Regions from separate parts of the Komagataeibacter sp. SM21 genome, predicted to be linked through region 1. Evidence: riboswitches for the same ligand, from Rfam matches in the RefSeq annotation. Region 1 holds a riboswitch; the other holds the start of a gene.
What was found. A riboswitch is a leader RNA that binds a small molecule or an ion and turns the genes downstream of it on or off. The one in region 1 is predicted to bind thiamine pyrophosphate.

Region 1 (7,219 bases):
ATGCATCAAACAATCGTGTGCGCATGAATTTCCAGATTCTGTTCAATAAATCAGATGGGGGCAGGGGTTCATCCAACCGGAAATACAGCACACATCATCACAAAGCTGTGTTTATATTTTATTGACTTAATTCTTGACTGTAACCTGCGGGCCTACCTCACCACCCGGCAGGGCGCGGGCCTGACGCCACGCGGTTTCCAGCGCCTCGACCATCGTGCCCTGCGGGGCGGTCCAGTCCAGTGCATCATCGCCGGGCAGCGTCAGGCGCGCGCGCCAGCAGGTGCCGCCGTTACCGTCGGGTTGCCGGTCGATGTTTACGGACCAGTCGTCGGGAATGCGGGACAGGACGCGCGTCAGCCGTTTTTCAGGCGTAAGCGGCGTGGCGTAGTTATGCGACATGACGGTGGCTCCTTTCTTGTCTGTATCGATCCTGCCCCTTGACGGGGGCAGGGATAAGCCCAAAAAACGCAGGTCCTGACCGCATCCAAGGATATATCCGCAGTGTCTGCCTTTCCCGGCCTTATTCCCGATGATTCCGTCGATGGCGTTGCCCATCTGATCCAGACAGCCCTGACACCCGTCTTCATGCTGTCCGGCATCGGTACATTGCTGAACATGTTCAACACCCGGCTTGCCCGCGTCAGTGATCATATCGAGACGGTGCGCGACAAGCTGGAAAATGCGGATGACACCACGGACACCAAGGGAAAGGACAGCACCAGCGTGCTGCTGCGCCGCCTGACCCACCTGCATTACCGCACGCTGCTGCTGGATGCCGCGATCCTGTTCGCCGGTGTGGGCGGCGCATCCGCCTGCGGGTCAGCTTTCGCGCTGTTTCTGGGCAGCGTGCGGGATTCCGCCATCGCCTGGTGGCTGGTGCTCATGTTCGGCAATGCGCTGGTCTGCACCGTTATCGCGCTGGCCATGTTCCTGGGGGACAGCATCGTCGCATGGCACGGCCTGCGGGTAACGACGTTCCTGCCGCACAGGCGCGACATGCTCAATAACATGGCCCTTGAACAGGACTGATCGCCGCACGGGGCTGGTTTCAGGGGGCGGGATCAAGGCTGAATGGGTCAACCGCATACTGTTCCAGCGCAATGTCGCGGGTCATCATGCCGTGGGCATGCAGGAAGGCGGCAAAGGCCCGGTAGCGCGGTATGTTCAGCAGCGCGGGCTGTTTGCACAGCCGCGACAGCGTCGCCTGCCACGCCGCATGGTTCAGCGGGGTGTCGAGTTCCGGGTGATCGTGGATCGCCTGCGCCAGAATGGTGTCGGGGTGGTTGATAAGCGTATTCGTCCCTTCCGCCAGTGCATCCATGAAGGCGCGTATCCATGCCTCACGCACATGATCCCGTCCCACCAGCAGGACCAGTTCATCGGACATGGGCACGCCGTGCTCCTCGGGGAAGAAGGCTGAAACCCTGACGCCTTTCTGTTGCAGGTCGATCAGTTCATAGGTCCGCACGGCCCCGATCACCGCATCCACCGCATGGCTTATGATTGCCTGTTCAAGCTGGAAATTGACATTGACCTGATGCACGTCGGCAAGGCCAAGCCCCGCCGAATGCAGCATCGCGTCCAGTGCCGCATCATCCACCCCCGGCATGGAAATGCCGACCGTCCTGCCCTTCAGGTCCGCAATGGTATGGATGGTGTCACTGGCGATCAGGACGTTGAGCGGCGTGTCAATCAGCGTGCCCACGCGCATCAGCGGAATGGACTGATCGGCCAGCATGCCCAGTTGTGTCTGGTAGGAAACGGCCATATCCGCCTGTCCCGCCGCGACCAGACGGGCGGGCGATCCGGGATCGGCAGGCGCGATCAGCCTGACATCAAGTCCATGGCGGGTGAAGGCGCCGCTATACTGCGCGGCCAGCAGGCTGGCATGATCGGCATTGAGGAACCAGTCCAGCACCACGGTCACCTGCCGGTCGGCGGCGCGCACGGGTGTCGCCACGACCATGCAGGCCAGCAGCCCCAGCAGGGCGAAAAGATGATGGACAAGGGTGCGCATGTGCCTTCCTTCCAGCGTATCAGCGACGGATGGCAGGCAGGGCGCAGGCTTGGTGGGCCATGGCAGGACGCCTCCCTTCGCTGGCATGACCCAGATCAGGTTCAACGGGTGTGATCTCAGCCCGGCACTTCTGTTGCAGGGCACCCCGGTCGGGCAGAGAGTGTGTGAAGGCGGCGTCGCCCGTCAAGTCACGGCTTGCGGACCGTGCGCGATGGCAGGCTCAGCCTGCCGTGCCGCGCATTTCCCACCGTGCGCACAGGGGCAGCAGCACAAGGAAGTAGCTGAAATAATACAGTGTCGCGATCCGGCCCACGATCATCCAGCCCCCTTCGGCATGGTGGCGTCCAACCAGCCCCATCAGCACGAAAGCCGCCACCAGCCCCGCCATGCCAGCCCGGCACAGCGGACGCAAGCGGGCCGAACGGATGGGGGATCGGTCAAGCCATGGCACCGCGAACAGGATCGCGATTGATCCCCCTGCTGCAAGCAGGCCGCCGAATTTTGACGGAACAGACTGCAGCATCCCGTAAAAGGGCAGGAAATACCATTCCGGTTCGATATCGGCGGGCGTGTGCAGGGGGTTGGCGGGACGGTAGTTTTCCGGTTCGGACAGCAGGTCGGGCCACAGGAAGGCGAGGGCTGCGAACACCAGTGCGAATACCACCAGCCCGGTCAGGTCCTTGGTGGTGTAGTACGGATGGAAAGGGACGGTGTCGTGCGCGTTCAGGGGTTTGCCGGTCGGGTTGTTCGGCCCCGGTACATGCAGGGCCGCGACATGCAGCCCGACAATGGCGACGATGGCGAAGGCCATGACAAAATGCAGCACGAAAAAGCGGTGGATGAAAATATCCCCCAACTGGTCGCTGCCTTCCATGATGTGTTCAAGCGTGGGGCCGATAACCGGCACGGCCCCCACCGCCTTGCCCGCAACATCCGCCCCCCAGTAGGACATCTGCCCCCATGGCAGGACATAGCCCGCAAAGGCTGTGACCATGACCATGACCAGCAGCCCCAGCCCCGACAGCCACAAAATCTCGCGCGGCTGTTTGTAGGAGCCATAGTACAGCCCCCGGAACAGGTGGATATAAAGTGCGGCCATGAACAGGCTCGCCCCGGTGACATGCATGGCGCGCAGCGCCCAGCCGCCGGGCAACTGGCGTTCGATCATCTCGATGGACATGAAAGCGCCCGCCGCGGTGGGCGTGTAGTTCATGGCAAGGAAAATGCCGGTCGCCAGCATGAGCACCAGCACGGCGCACAGGATCGCCCCGAAATTCCACAGCGCGTTCAGGTTACGCGGCATGGGGAAGTCCACATATTCCTTGCGGAAAGCACTGATGACAGGAAGCCTGCGGTCAATCCACGAAAGGACGCCGCCACCCGATGCGGGTTCCGCGTGGGGGGGAATGTTTTCGGGGAGGCCGGACCCGTTCATTCTTGTTTCCTGAATTCAGACAAAGAAAGATCAGCCACGGGTGTAGCAGCCCCGCAGGCGGCAGGCACCTTTCTTTTTGGAACGTCCCGCCCCCGCATGGGAAGGGCTGGCTTGCACACAGGCGGGCACCGTGGCGCATGACGGAAACCGCGCGCGACCGGATCGTGCGATCCACCAGGCAGGCAGGCTCCGCATGGACTGTCGTTGACGCGCAGATGCGCGCACGGGACCGCTCAGGGCGATTTTCCGAATGACAGTCTGTTTTTTAAGGAAAGTGGCGCACCCGAAAGGACTCGAACCTCTAACCCCCAGATTCGTAGTCTGGTGCTCTATCCAGTTGAGCTACGGGTGCGCTGTGAGGCGGTTTCTAGCCGACACGGCTGACCCCTGCAACCCCCTTTTTTTGCTTATGGAAAATTTTTTCATCCCCGCCTGCGCGCCAGCAGCCGTCTGGCCCTGTCTACGGTCCATGTGCGGATGTGTTCCATGTAAAGATAGACCACCGGCGTGGTGTACAGCGTCAGCAACTGACTCATCATAAGCCCGCCCACCACCGTAATGCCCAGCGGGCGGCGCATTTCTATGCCGTAGCCGCTGTTGGTGATGAGTGGCACGGCCCCAAGGGCGGCGGCCAGCGTGGTCATGAGGATGGGCCGGAAACGCTGGATGCAGGCGTCATGGATCGCATCGCGCGGGGAAAGTCCCCGGTCGCGTTCGGCATGCAGGGCGAAATCCACGATCAGGATGGCGTTCTTTTTCACGATCCCGACCAGCAGGATCATCCCGATCATGGTGATGAGCGAAAATTCCTGCCCGCTGGCCCACAGCGCCAGCACCGCCCCCACCCCGGCGGAGGGCAGGGTGGACATGATGGTCAGCGGGTGGATGTAGCTTTCATACAGGATGCCCAGCGTCACGTAGATCGTGAACAGGGCCGCGATGAAAATCAGTACCTCGTTGATGATGGCTGACTGGAACTGGGCTGCCTGCCCGGTGAACCCGCCATGGATGGAAGGGGGCACATGCAGCCTGATCATGGTGTCCGCTATGGTGGCGGATGCATCGCTCAGCGCCATGCCGGGGGCAAGGTTGAAGGAAATGGCGGCGGAAACGAACCCGTCCTGATGGGAAACGGTGATGGCGGTGGGACGCGGCACCAGACGCGCCACGTCGGAAAGCGGGATCATGGTCTCGGTGGAGGAGGATACGGCCGAGCCGTTCGACGCGGCACTGCCCCCCGCCAGCCGGTTGGCGATCTGGTTGCGAAAGGACTGCTGGCTGAGCTGCGTGCTGCGGCTGGCCTGTGTCCCGGCCTGCGTCGTGACGCGCACGGTATTGGATACCGTGCCGCCGCCGGGACTGCCCCCGGCGGTCGAGATGCGGAAGCTGTTCAGGATATCGGGCGATGTCCGGTACTGGTCGGCAACTTCCATCACCACATGATAGGTGGTGAGGGATGTCGAGATATTGGATGCGGCGCGCTGGCCAAAGGCATCGTACAGCGTGTTGCTGACCAGTTGTGGCGTGACAAGGTAGCGCGCCGCAAGATCGCGGATGATGTCGGCATGGATCGCCGCGCCGTTATTCATGACATTCGTGGTCACATCGCGCAGGGCCGGGGCCGTGCGCAGGGCGGCGGCCAGTCTTGGCACCCATGTATAGATGTCATCGGCGCTGTCGCTGGTCAGCAGGTAGCGGTACGCGCCTTCCTTCTGCCGTCCGCCGCCGCCGCTTATGTCGCCTGCCGAAAACAGTGAAATGTCGAGCCCCGGAATATCCTCCAGCCGTTTATGGATGCGGGCGATCATGTCGTCCGGGCTGTCATCGCGCCGGGAACGGTCGATCATCTGCGCGAAAGCCTGGCCTTCGATATTGGTGTCCCCGGAAAAGGCGATGACTTCCTGCGTGTCCCTGTCCACCATCATCGCGTCACTTATGGCGCGGATTTTCTGCGTCATGGCGGGAAAGGACGTGGTCTGGTCGGCCCGGAAGAAGTTCATGACCAGGGCCACGTCCTCCTTCGGCAGGATGCCCTTGGGCATGAACACGATCACCGCAATCATCACCCCAAGGCTGAGCGGCAGGGTAATGGCGGTCAGGACATGATGGCGCAGCGCCAGTGACAGGGAGCGTTCATAATGGCGCAGCAGCCACTGGTACCCGCATTCCAGCCTGTCGCCCGCGCGATGCGGCCAGCGCCGCCACCATGGCGCGGTGGCATCGGGGGGCGCCTTCTCGCCCACTTCCAGAAACAGGCTGCACATCATGGGCGTCAGGCTCAGCGCCAGTACCAGCGAGACCGTGACGGTGATCGCCAGTGTCATGGAAAACTCGAAAAATACCTTGCCCGGCGTGCCCGCCAGCAGCAGCAGCGGCAGGAATACCGCCACCAGCGATATGGTGATCGACAGCACCGTAAACCCGATTTCACGCGATCCCCGTAGCGCGGCAGCCTTGCGGTCCATGCCGGCTTCCATGTGGCGGGCGATGTTTTCCAGCACCACGATGGCGTCATCCACCACGAAGCCGGTCGCGATCGTCAGCGCCATGAGCGAGAGGATATCGAGCGAGAAATGGAACAGCGCCATGAACGCCAGCGTACCCGCCAGCGAAATGGGGACGGTAATGGCCGGGATCAGGGTCGAGCGCACCGTGCGCAGGAAAACCAGCACCACCCCCACCACCAGCACGACCGATGCCAGCAGCGTCCACTGCGTATCCGCCAGCGATGCGCGGATGGTAACGGAACGGTCCATGGCCGGGACAAGTGTGACCCCACGCGGCAGGGCCGCGCGCAGGGTGGGAACGCGGGCCTTGATTTCATCAATGACGTGGATGACGTTGGCCCCCGCCCGGGGGCGGATGATGGCCATGACGGCGCGGTGACCGTTCAGGAAGCCGATCTGGCGTTCGTTTTCCACACCGTTACGCACGCTGGCCACGTCCTGCAGCCTTACGGGACGGCTGTCACGGTAGCCGATGACCAGGTTGCGGTACTGCGCCGCCACACGGGCCTGATCGTTGGTGGCCAGCGTATAGCGGGTGGTGTCGTTTTCTATGATGCCCTTGGGCGTATTGGCGTTGGCTGAAGCAAGGGCTGAACGGATGTCCTCGAACCCCAGCCCGTATTTGAACAGGGGCCACGGATTGATTTCCACCCGCACGGCAGGGGCCGAACTGCCCGCGATTTCCACCCAGCCCACCCCCTGCACCTGCGACAGCAGGGGCTGCAGCCGGGTCTTGGCGATGTCGTACAGTTCCGATACCGGCTGCGTGTCCGATGTCAGGGCAAGGATCAGGATGGGGTTGTCGGACGGGTTGGCCTTCCAGTACTGCGGCTGGGACTGAAGGGTGGCGGGCATGTCCGCGCGCGCGGCGCGCAGCGCGGCTTCAACATCGTTGGCCGCCGCGTCGATATTGGTGGTTTCGTTGAACGTCAGCAGGATGAAGGCGGTATCCTGGCTTGAATCGGATTCAATCTCGCTGACACCCGCGATCTGTCCCAGCCTGCGTTCCAGCGGGGTGGTGACGGAACTTGCCATCTGCTGGGGTGACGCACCGGGCTGCGTGGCCATGATGTAGATGACCGGAACGGCAATATCGGGCAGATCGCCCACCGGCAGCACCCGATACGCAAACAGTCCGGACAGCAGGATGGCTGCGGCCAGCAGCGTGGTCGCAACCGGGCGCAGGATAAAAACGCGGCACAGGTTCATCGACTGTGACCGACCCTGACCTTCATGCAGTCCACGTTCATGCTGATGGTG
Region 2 (7,219 bases), 210 kb from region 1:
ACCCGGTTATGATGACCGGTCCGCTGGCGGGGGTCAGTCCCCCTTCTTCAAGGCTCATGATGCACAGCATGGCGGTAAAGCCCGCCGTGCCGATTCCCATCACCTGCCGCGAGGACAGGCCCGCAGGCTGTGGCAGCAGCCACCGTCCCGACAGGCGGGCCATGCGTGACAGGCCGCCCCAGTGCGTCTCCCCCAGTCCCCAGCCGGTGGCGAGCACCCGGTCGCCTGCGCGATAGAGTGGGTCTTCCGATTCGATGACGCGACCGGCAAGGTCGATGCCCGGTACCATCGGAAACCGCCGCACCACCGGCGCGCCACGGGTAATGGCCAGTGCGTCCTTGTAATTGAGGCTGGAATGATCCACCGCGACCGTTACATCGCCTTCGGGCAGGGATGCGGGATCGACCTGTTCCACGCGGGTCGTGACCGCATCGTCGGTGCGGGAGATCATCAGGGCCTCGAACATGCTGGCGGACTTCCTTTATGGGCAGGGGAAACGCGTGGCCGGAGCGGCGTGACTGTAACTTTCATGCAGGATTCAGGTATGGTTTCCTATTTACAGCCCTGTGACATCGCAGCAACGTGAAGAAAAGTGCATCCTGAAAAATACAAGATTTTCAAAGGATCTTTTTAAAGACCATCCGGTCGGTCCATGACCGGATGGTGGCGCATGGCCGTCCTGCGCCATGATGCGAAAATGTGCAGGGCAGGTGTGATTTTCCCACGCTTCCCGCCAGACAGGCAGTGTGGTGTGCTTATTATCCAGCCACCATTGCACAGGCAGGAGGCATTTCATGTCCGACAGTCTTGTTTCGTCCTTTCCGGCCCTTTCTTCCATGACCGCGCTGTGGCGGGCGCGGTACGGCACCCAGCCGCCCGCAGCCCCCGCATTGCCCGAAAGCCCGGTGGCGCGCGGTCTCATGACGCACCGCTCCGTGCGGGGATTCAGTGCCAGCGCCCTGCCTGATGGGGTGCTGGAGGCCGCCGTGGCCGCGGCGCAGTCGGCCTCCACGTCATCCAACCTGCAGGGATGGAGCGTCATTGCCGTGCGCGACGCCGACCGGCGCGCGCGGCTTGCGAAGATAGCGGGGGATCAGGATTTCATCGCGCAGGCGCCGCTGTTCCTTGCATGGGTTGCCGACCTGTCGCGGCTGGACCATGTGGGGCAGGCGCATGGCCGTGACCTGCCGGGGGTGGACTGCCTCGATACCTTTCTGGCCGCCGTCATGGATACGGCTTTCGCCGCGCAGAATGCCGCTGCCGCGTTTGAATCCTACGGGCTGGGAATCGTGTATGTCGGCGCGGTGCGTAACCGGCCCGAAGCGATTGCCGCCGAACTTGGCCTGCCCGCGCGTACGGTTGCGCTGTTCGGCATGAGTGTCGGCTACCCCGACCGCCAGCGTCCCATCGCCATCAAGCCCCGCCTGCCGCAGCATGCCGTGCTGCATGCCGAACGGTATGACAGTGCTGCCGCGAACGACCCGGCTGTCATCGCGGCCTATGATGAACGGCTGCGTGCGGCCCGTACCGCTCAGGGATCGCCGGGGCGTAGCTGGAGCGAAAGCGTGCTGGCGCGTCTGGGGGATGTCAGTGCGCTGCATGGGCGTGAACGCCTGCCTGAAGCACTGCGCGGGCTTGGTTTTGTGCTGGGTCAGGCGTGAAAGCAGGGTGTTTACGCGCAGGGCGGGGTTGACCGGCGGAATGTTCTGGTGAACTTCTGCTAGCGATGCCCGCGCCTGACGGCGGGCATGAGCGCGCGCCTTGCGTATCGCGCCAGCGTCATGATGAAAGAGAAACAACGGCTATGGACAGCGCCACTTCCCTTCCCTTCACGCTTTCTCCCAATGCGTCGCCGGTTTCGGCGCAGCGCCGGGCGGAGATTCTGGCCAATCCCGGTTTCGGGCGTGTCTTTACCGATAACATGGTCGTTATCCGCTATGAGGAAGGCCAGGGATGGCATGACGCGCGCGTACAGCCCTACGCATCTCTGACACTGGACCCGGCGGCAGCCGTGCTGCACTACGCACAGGAAATTTTCGAAGGGATGAAAGCCTACCGCACGGCGGAAGGCGGGATCACCCTGTTCCGGCCCTATGCCAATGCCGCGCGTTTCCGCAAATCAGCCGAGCGCATGGCCATGGCGCAGGTGCCCGAGGAACTGTTTGTCGAAGCCGTGCGCCAGCTTGTGCGCGTGGACCACGCATGGGTGCCGGGCAATCCGGACGAGAGCCTGTATATCCGTCCCTTCATGATCGCGAGCGAGACGTTCCTTGGCGTGCGGCCCGCGGGTGAATACCTGTTCATGGTCATTGCTTCCCCTGTCGGCGCCTATTTCGGGGCCGAGGCGGTCAGCGTGTGGGTATCCGATTTCTGCCGCGCGGCCCCCGGTGGTACGGGTGAGGCCAAATGCGGCGGCAATTATGCCGCAAGCCTCATGGCCCAGCAGGAAGCCAAGACGCACGGCTGCGCGCAGGTGCTGTTCCTTGATGCGGTCGAACGCCGCTGGATCGAGGAAATGGGCGGCATGAACGTGTTTTTCGTGTTCGATGACGGTTCGGTCTCCACGCCAGCCCTGACCGGCACGATCCTGCGGGGCATCACGCGCGACTCGCTGCTGACCCTGGCGCGGGAGATGGGCCTGACGGTGCGTGAAGAACGCTATGGCATCGACCAGCTTTACGCTGATGCCGCCTCTGGCCGTCTGAAGGAAGTCTTTGCCTGCGGCACGGCGGCGGTTGTTTCGCCCATTGGCCGTTTCTGTGGCCGTAACGGTGACGCGGTGATTGGCGATGGCGCGGGGATTGGCCCGGTTACGGAAAAGCTGCGCAATGCCCTGATCGGCATCCAGCGCGGCACGGCGGCAGATCCGCATGGCTGGGTGGAAAAGGTTATCTGATTTTCCCGCATGATCCGGCCAGTCAGTCTGGCCGGATCATGCCTGAGACGGTGGGTGAGCGGATTGGTTTGGATTGATGCCGCAGCCCGCCATCCCGGATTGGGTGGCAGTTCTTGTCAATAGGCAGGTCTGTGGTCATGTCCTGTGATACGGGATCGGGTCTCACGGGCTGCTAGCGAAGCTGGCTGTCCTTGCTTCCCCGGCGGTTGATGCCGGTGAAGACCGGCTTCCTGTCGCGTTCAGACTGGCAGTCGATGCACAGCTTGACGCCTGGCATCGCCTGCTGCCGGGCGGGGGGGATGTCTTCCCCGCATTCACGGCAACTGGTTTCGCTTTCGCCTGTGGGGATATGGGACCGTGCCCGTTTGACGGCGTCTGCTATCGTATCGTCGATCTGATCCTGTACGGCTCCGTCGGGAGCCCAACCGGTGGCCATGCGTGTTCTCCTGAAACGAAAGCACGCAGTATATCGCGTGACGTATGTTCAGACAAAACGGTTCGTGATCGATATGACCGGAATTCGGTGCCAGCCCCGATGAGGCGGCGGGCGACGGGTCTGTGGTCCGGCACCCGTGCAGCAGCAGGCAGACATCTGCCGCACGGGCTGGATGGAGCGGCTGTTATTCCGCAGGCGTGACCGTTTCCTCAACGGGTACGTAAATGCGGTTGCCGCTGTTGCGGAATTCTTCCTTTTTCTGTTCCATACCCGCCATGCGTTCGGCATTGGCCTTCAGATCGTGGCTTATGCGCATGGAACAGAATTTCGGCCCGCACATGGAACAGAAATGCGCGTTCTTGTGGGCTTCACGCGGCAGGGTTTCATCGTGGTACGCGCATGCGGTATCCGGGTCGAGTGACAGCCTGAACTGGTCATTCCACCGGAAATCGAAGCGCGCGCGGCTGATGGCGTCATCGCGTATACGGGCTGCCGGGTGTCCCTTGGCCAGGTCGGCGGCATGGGCCGCGATGCGGTATGTGACCACACCGACCTTCACGTCATTGCGGTCGGGCAGGCCAAGATGTTCCTTGGGGGTGACGTAACACAGCATCGCCGTGCCAAACCATCCGATCATGGCGGCCCCTATGCCTGATGTGATGTGGTCATATCCCGGTGCGATATCGGTCGTGAGCGGGCCGAGGGTGTAGAACGGTGCTTCCCCACATTCGCGGAGCTGTTTTTCCACATTGACCTTGATCTTGTGCATGGGCACATGGCCCGGCCCCTCGATCATGACCTGACAGCCTTTCGCCCATGCGATTTTCGTCAGTTCGCCCAGTGTTTCCAGTTCGGCGAACTGTGCGGCGTCATTGGCATCCGCAATCGAGCCGGGACGTAGCCCGTCACCGAGCGAGAACGAGACATCATAACGGCGCATGATGTCGCAGATTTCCTCAAAATGTTCATACAGGAAGCTCTCGCGGTGATGGTGCAGGCACCATCCGGCCATGATCGACCCGCCGCGCGAGACGATGCCCGTCACGCGGTTGACGGTCAGCGGCACATGGCGCAGGCGCACCCCGGCATGGATGGTGAAATAGTCCACGCCCTGTTCCGCCTGTTCGATCAGCGTATCGCGGAAGATTTCCCATGTCAGGTCTTCAGGTACGCCATTTACCTTTTCCAGCGCCTGATACAGCGGCACCGTGCCGATGGGCACCGGCGCGTTACGCAGGATCCAGTCGCGGATGTTGTGGATGTTGCGCCCGGTGGACAGGTCCATGACCGTATCCGCGCCCCAGCGGATGGCCCAGACCATTTTCTCCACTTCTTCCGCCACCGAGGAGGTAACAGCCGAATTGCCGATATTGGCGTTGACCTTCACCAGAAAGTTGCGCCCGATCACCATCGGTTCCAGTTCGGGATGGTTGATGTTGGCGGGCAGGATGGCGCGACCCGCCGCGATTTCGGCGCGCACGAATTCCGGTGTGACGAAGGCGGGGATGTCCGCGCCAAAATCCTCGCCATCCGCGCGGCGTTCTTCCGCGTGCGCATCCATGGTGGCGCGGCCAAGGTTCTCGCGGTGGGCGGCGTAGATCATTTCTTCGGTAATGATGCCGGCACGGGCGAATTCGTACTGCGTGACCATCTGCCCCTGCCTGCCTTCATGCACCGCATGGGGGGCAGGGCAGGCGGAGACCAGATGTTCGCCCTGGGCGAAGCCGTTGTCTTCCGGGCGTACGGCGCGGGGTGTCACTGTGGGCAGGTCGCGTGCCGCAATCCACGGCGCACGCACCGGATCAAGCCCGCTTCGTACGTCGATGCGTGCCGTCGTATCGGTATAGGGGCCGGATGTGTCGTACACCCGTACCGGCGGTTCGTTCGCGCTGGGTTCCAGCGCTATTTCACGAAAGGGCACGCGGATGTCAGCGTGTCCGACGGGTGATGACCAGACCTTGACGGACCCCAGTATGGGGCCGGTGGTGACATGGTCGGGAGATGAAGGCGAAGCAACGGACGACATGGCTATGCTCCTCGTTTCCTCTCCGACAGGGGGTGTGGGGAGAAAACCGGGCTATGCGCCTGTATGCGCATGACCTTCGGCCACAGGGGCCAGCAGGGGTATGCCGATTGTCCGCACCAGTCCCTCCGCCGGTATGAGCCGGATCAGGTTCCCCGGGACGCACCATGCGCCCGGAAGGGTCCCCGCGCGCATGACCGGGTCATGCCAGCGGTATCTCAGCCCCTTGCCGGGACTCCCCTTGGTCATTTCAGGATCATGAATCCTGCCGTCCTTGTCAACGATATTGCGAAAAGCGGGGCAGGCGGGGCGAAAAAGAATCCGTGTGCCGATTTGTCATCCGCGCCGTTGTGATAGAGTGCGGGCAGGCAACATCTTTTTCCGGGGAAGCAGGACAGTATGACAGGCAGCGCCATTTCAGATCGGATTGCACAGGGCAGCGGGCGTGTGGTGGCGGATACCGTCATCAGGAACGTGCGCCTGTTCGATCTGGTGACCGGGGCGCTGCTGCCGACCGACATCGCCATCTGTGGCGATACCATCGTGGGCACGCTGGACAGTTACGAAGGCGCCACGGTGATCGAGGGGCATGGCCGCATCGCCGTGCCCGGCTTTATCGATACGCATCTGCATGTCGAATCCTCCCTGATCACCCCGTTTGAATTCGACCGCTGCGTCCTGCCCCATGGCGTGACCACCGCCATCTGCGATCCGCATGAAATGGCGAACGTGCTGGGCCGTCCCGCGCTGGATTACTTTACCGAAGCGGCGCTGCGCACGGTCATGGACCTGCGGGTCAATCTTTCAAGCTGCGTGCCGTCCACCGCGCTGGAAACATCGGGCGCCACGCTGGGTGCTGCGGACCTGCTGGCCTATCGTGACCATCCCAAGGTGATCGGCCTTGCGGAATTCATGAACATTCCCGGCGTGCTCAATGGTGATCCGGTATGCATGGAAAAGCTGGAAGCCTTTGCCGGCGGTCATATTGATGGCCACGCCCCGCTGCTGCGCGGGCGCAGGCTCAACGGTTATCTTGCTGCGGGCATCACCACCGACCATGAGGCCACGACGGCGGAAGAAGCGCTGGAAAAGGTACGCAAGGGCATGATGGTGCTGATCCGCGAAGGATCGGTATGCAAGGACCTGCGCGCGCTGGTGCCGCTGCTCAACCCGGTTACGTCCCCGTTCTTCGCCTTCTGCACCGATGACCGCAACCCGCTGGAAATCGCGCATGAAGGCCATCTGGATTACCTGATCCGCCTTGCCATCTCGCTGGGCGTGGAACCGCTGGCGGCATATCGCAGTGCCTCGCTCAGTGCGGCGAACGCCTTTGGCCTGCGCGACCGGGGCCTGATCGCGCCGGGACGGCGGGCGGATATCGTGCTTCTGGACGATCTGCGCGAATGCCGGGTGTCGGACGTGATCAGCGCCGGGCGACTGGTCAATGACGCGCTGTTCGCCGCGCGTGAGATCATCCCCCCCGTTGGCATCGACAGCATCAACCTGCCCGCGCCCGTGACGGCACGGGACATGGAAATTACGGGCAGCGGCACGCAGCGTCCCGTGATCGGCCTGCTGCCCGGCCAGATCATCACACCCTTCCTGCATGCCGACCTGCCGGTGCGTGACGGGATTGTCCAGCCGGACCCGGCGCAGGACATCGCGCGGATCTGCGTGGTGGCGCGCCATGGCCATAATGACAATATCGGACGCGGGTTCGTTAAGGGGTTTGGCCTGTCGGGCGGGGCGCTTGCATCCTCCGTCGGGCATGACAGCCACAACATATGTGTGGTCGGCATGAACGATGCGGACATGGCGGTTGCGGTCAACCATCTGGAAAAGACCGGCGGCGGGTTCGTGGTGG

Region 2: it holds a riboswitch for thiamine pyrophosphate, as region 1 does, so the genes downstream of both, thiC (phosphomethylpyrimidine synthase ThiC) here and ACBR42_RS04240 (ABC transporter substrate-binding protein) in region 1, are expected to answer to the same signal.

The regions. Positions count from the first base shown of each region.
Region 1 is NZ_JBGLOV010000003.1:68,275-75,493, reverse strand. It holds gene ACBR42_RS04250 (hypothetical protein) at 127-399, opposite strand; gene ACBR42_RS04245 (DUF2721 domain-containing protein) at 502-1,029, shown strand; gene ACBR42_RS04240 (ABC transporter substrate-binding protein) at 1,049-1,966, opposite strand; TPP riboswitch at 2,073-2,175, opposite strand; gene ACBR42_RS04235 (cytochrome bc complex cytochrome b subunit) at 2,238-3,452, opposite strand; tRNA gene ACBR42_RS04230 (tRNA-Arg) at 3,728-3,804, opposite strand; gene ACBR42_RS04225 (efflux RND transporter permease subunit) at 3,875-7,168, opposite strand; gene ACBR42_RS04220 (SDR family oxidoreductase) at 7,206-7,219, opposite strand, start outside.
Region 2 is NZ_JBGLOV010000003.1:280,971-288,189, forward strand. It holds gene ACBR42_RS05255 (MDR family oxidoreductase) at 1-466, opposite strand, end outside; gene ACBR42_RS05260 (nitroreductase family protein) at 795-1,661, shown strand; gene ACBR42_RS05265 (branched-chain amino acid aminotransferase) at 1,805-2,896, shown strand; gene ACBR42_RS05270 (DksA/TraR family C4-type zinc finger protein) at 3,069-3,332, opposite strand; gene thiC (phosphomethylpyrimidine synthase ThiC) at 3,517-5,358, opposite strand; TPP riboswitch at 5,461-5,607, opposite strand; gene ade (adenine deaminase) at 5,755-7,219, shown strand, end outside.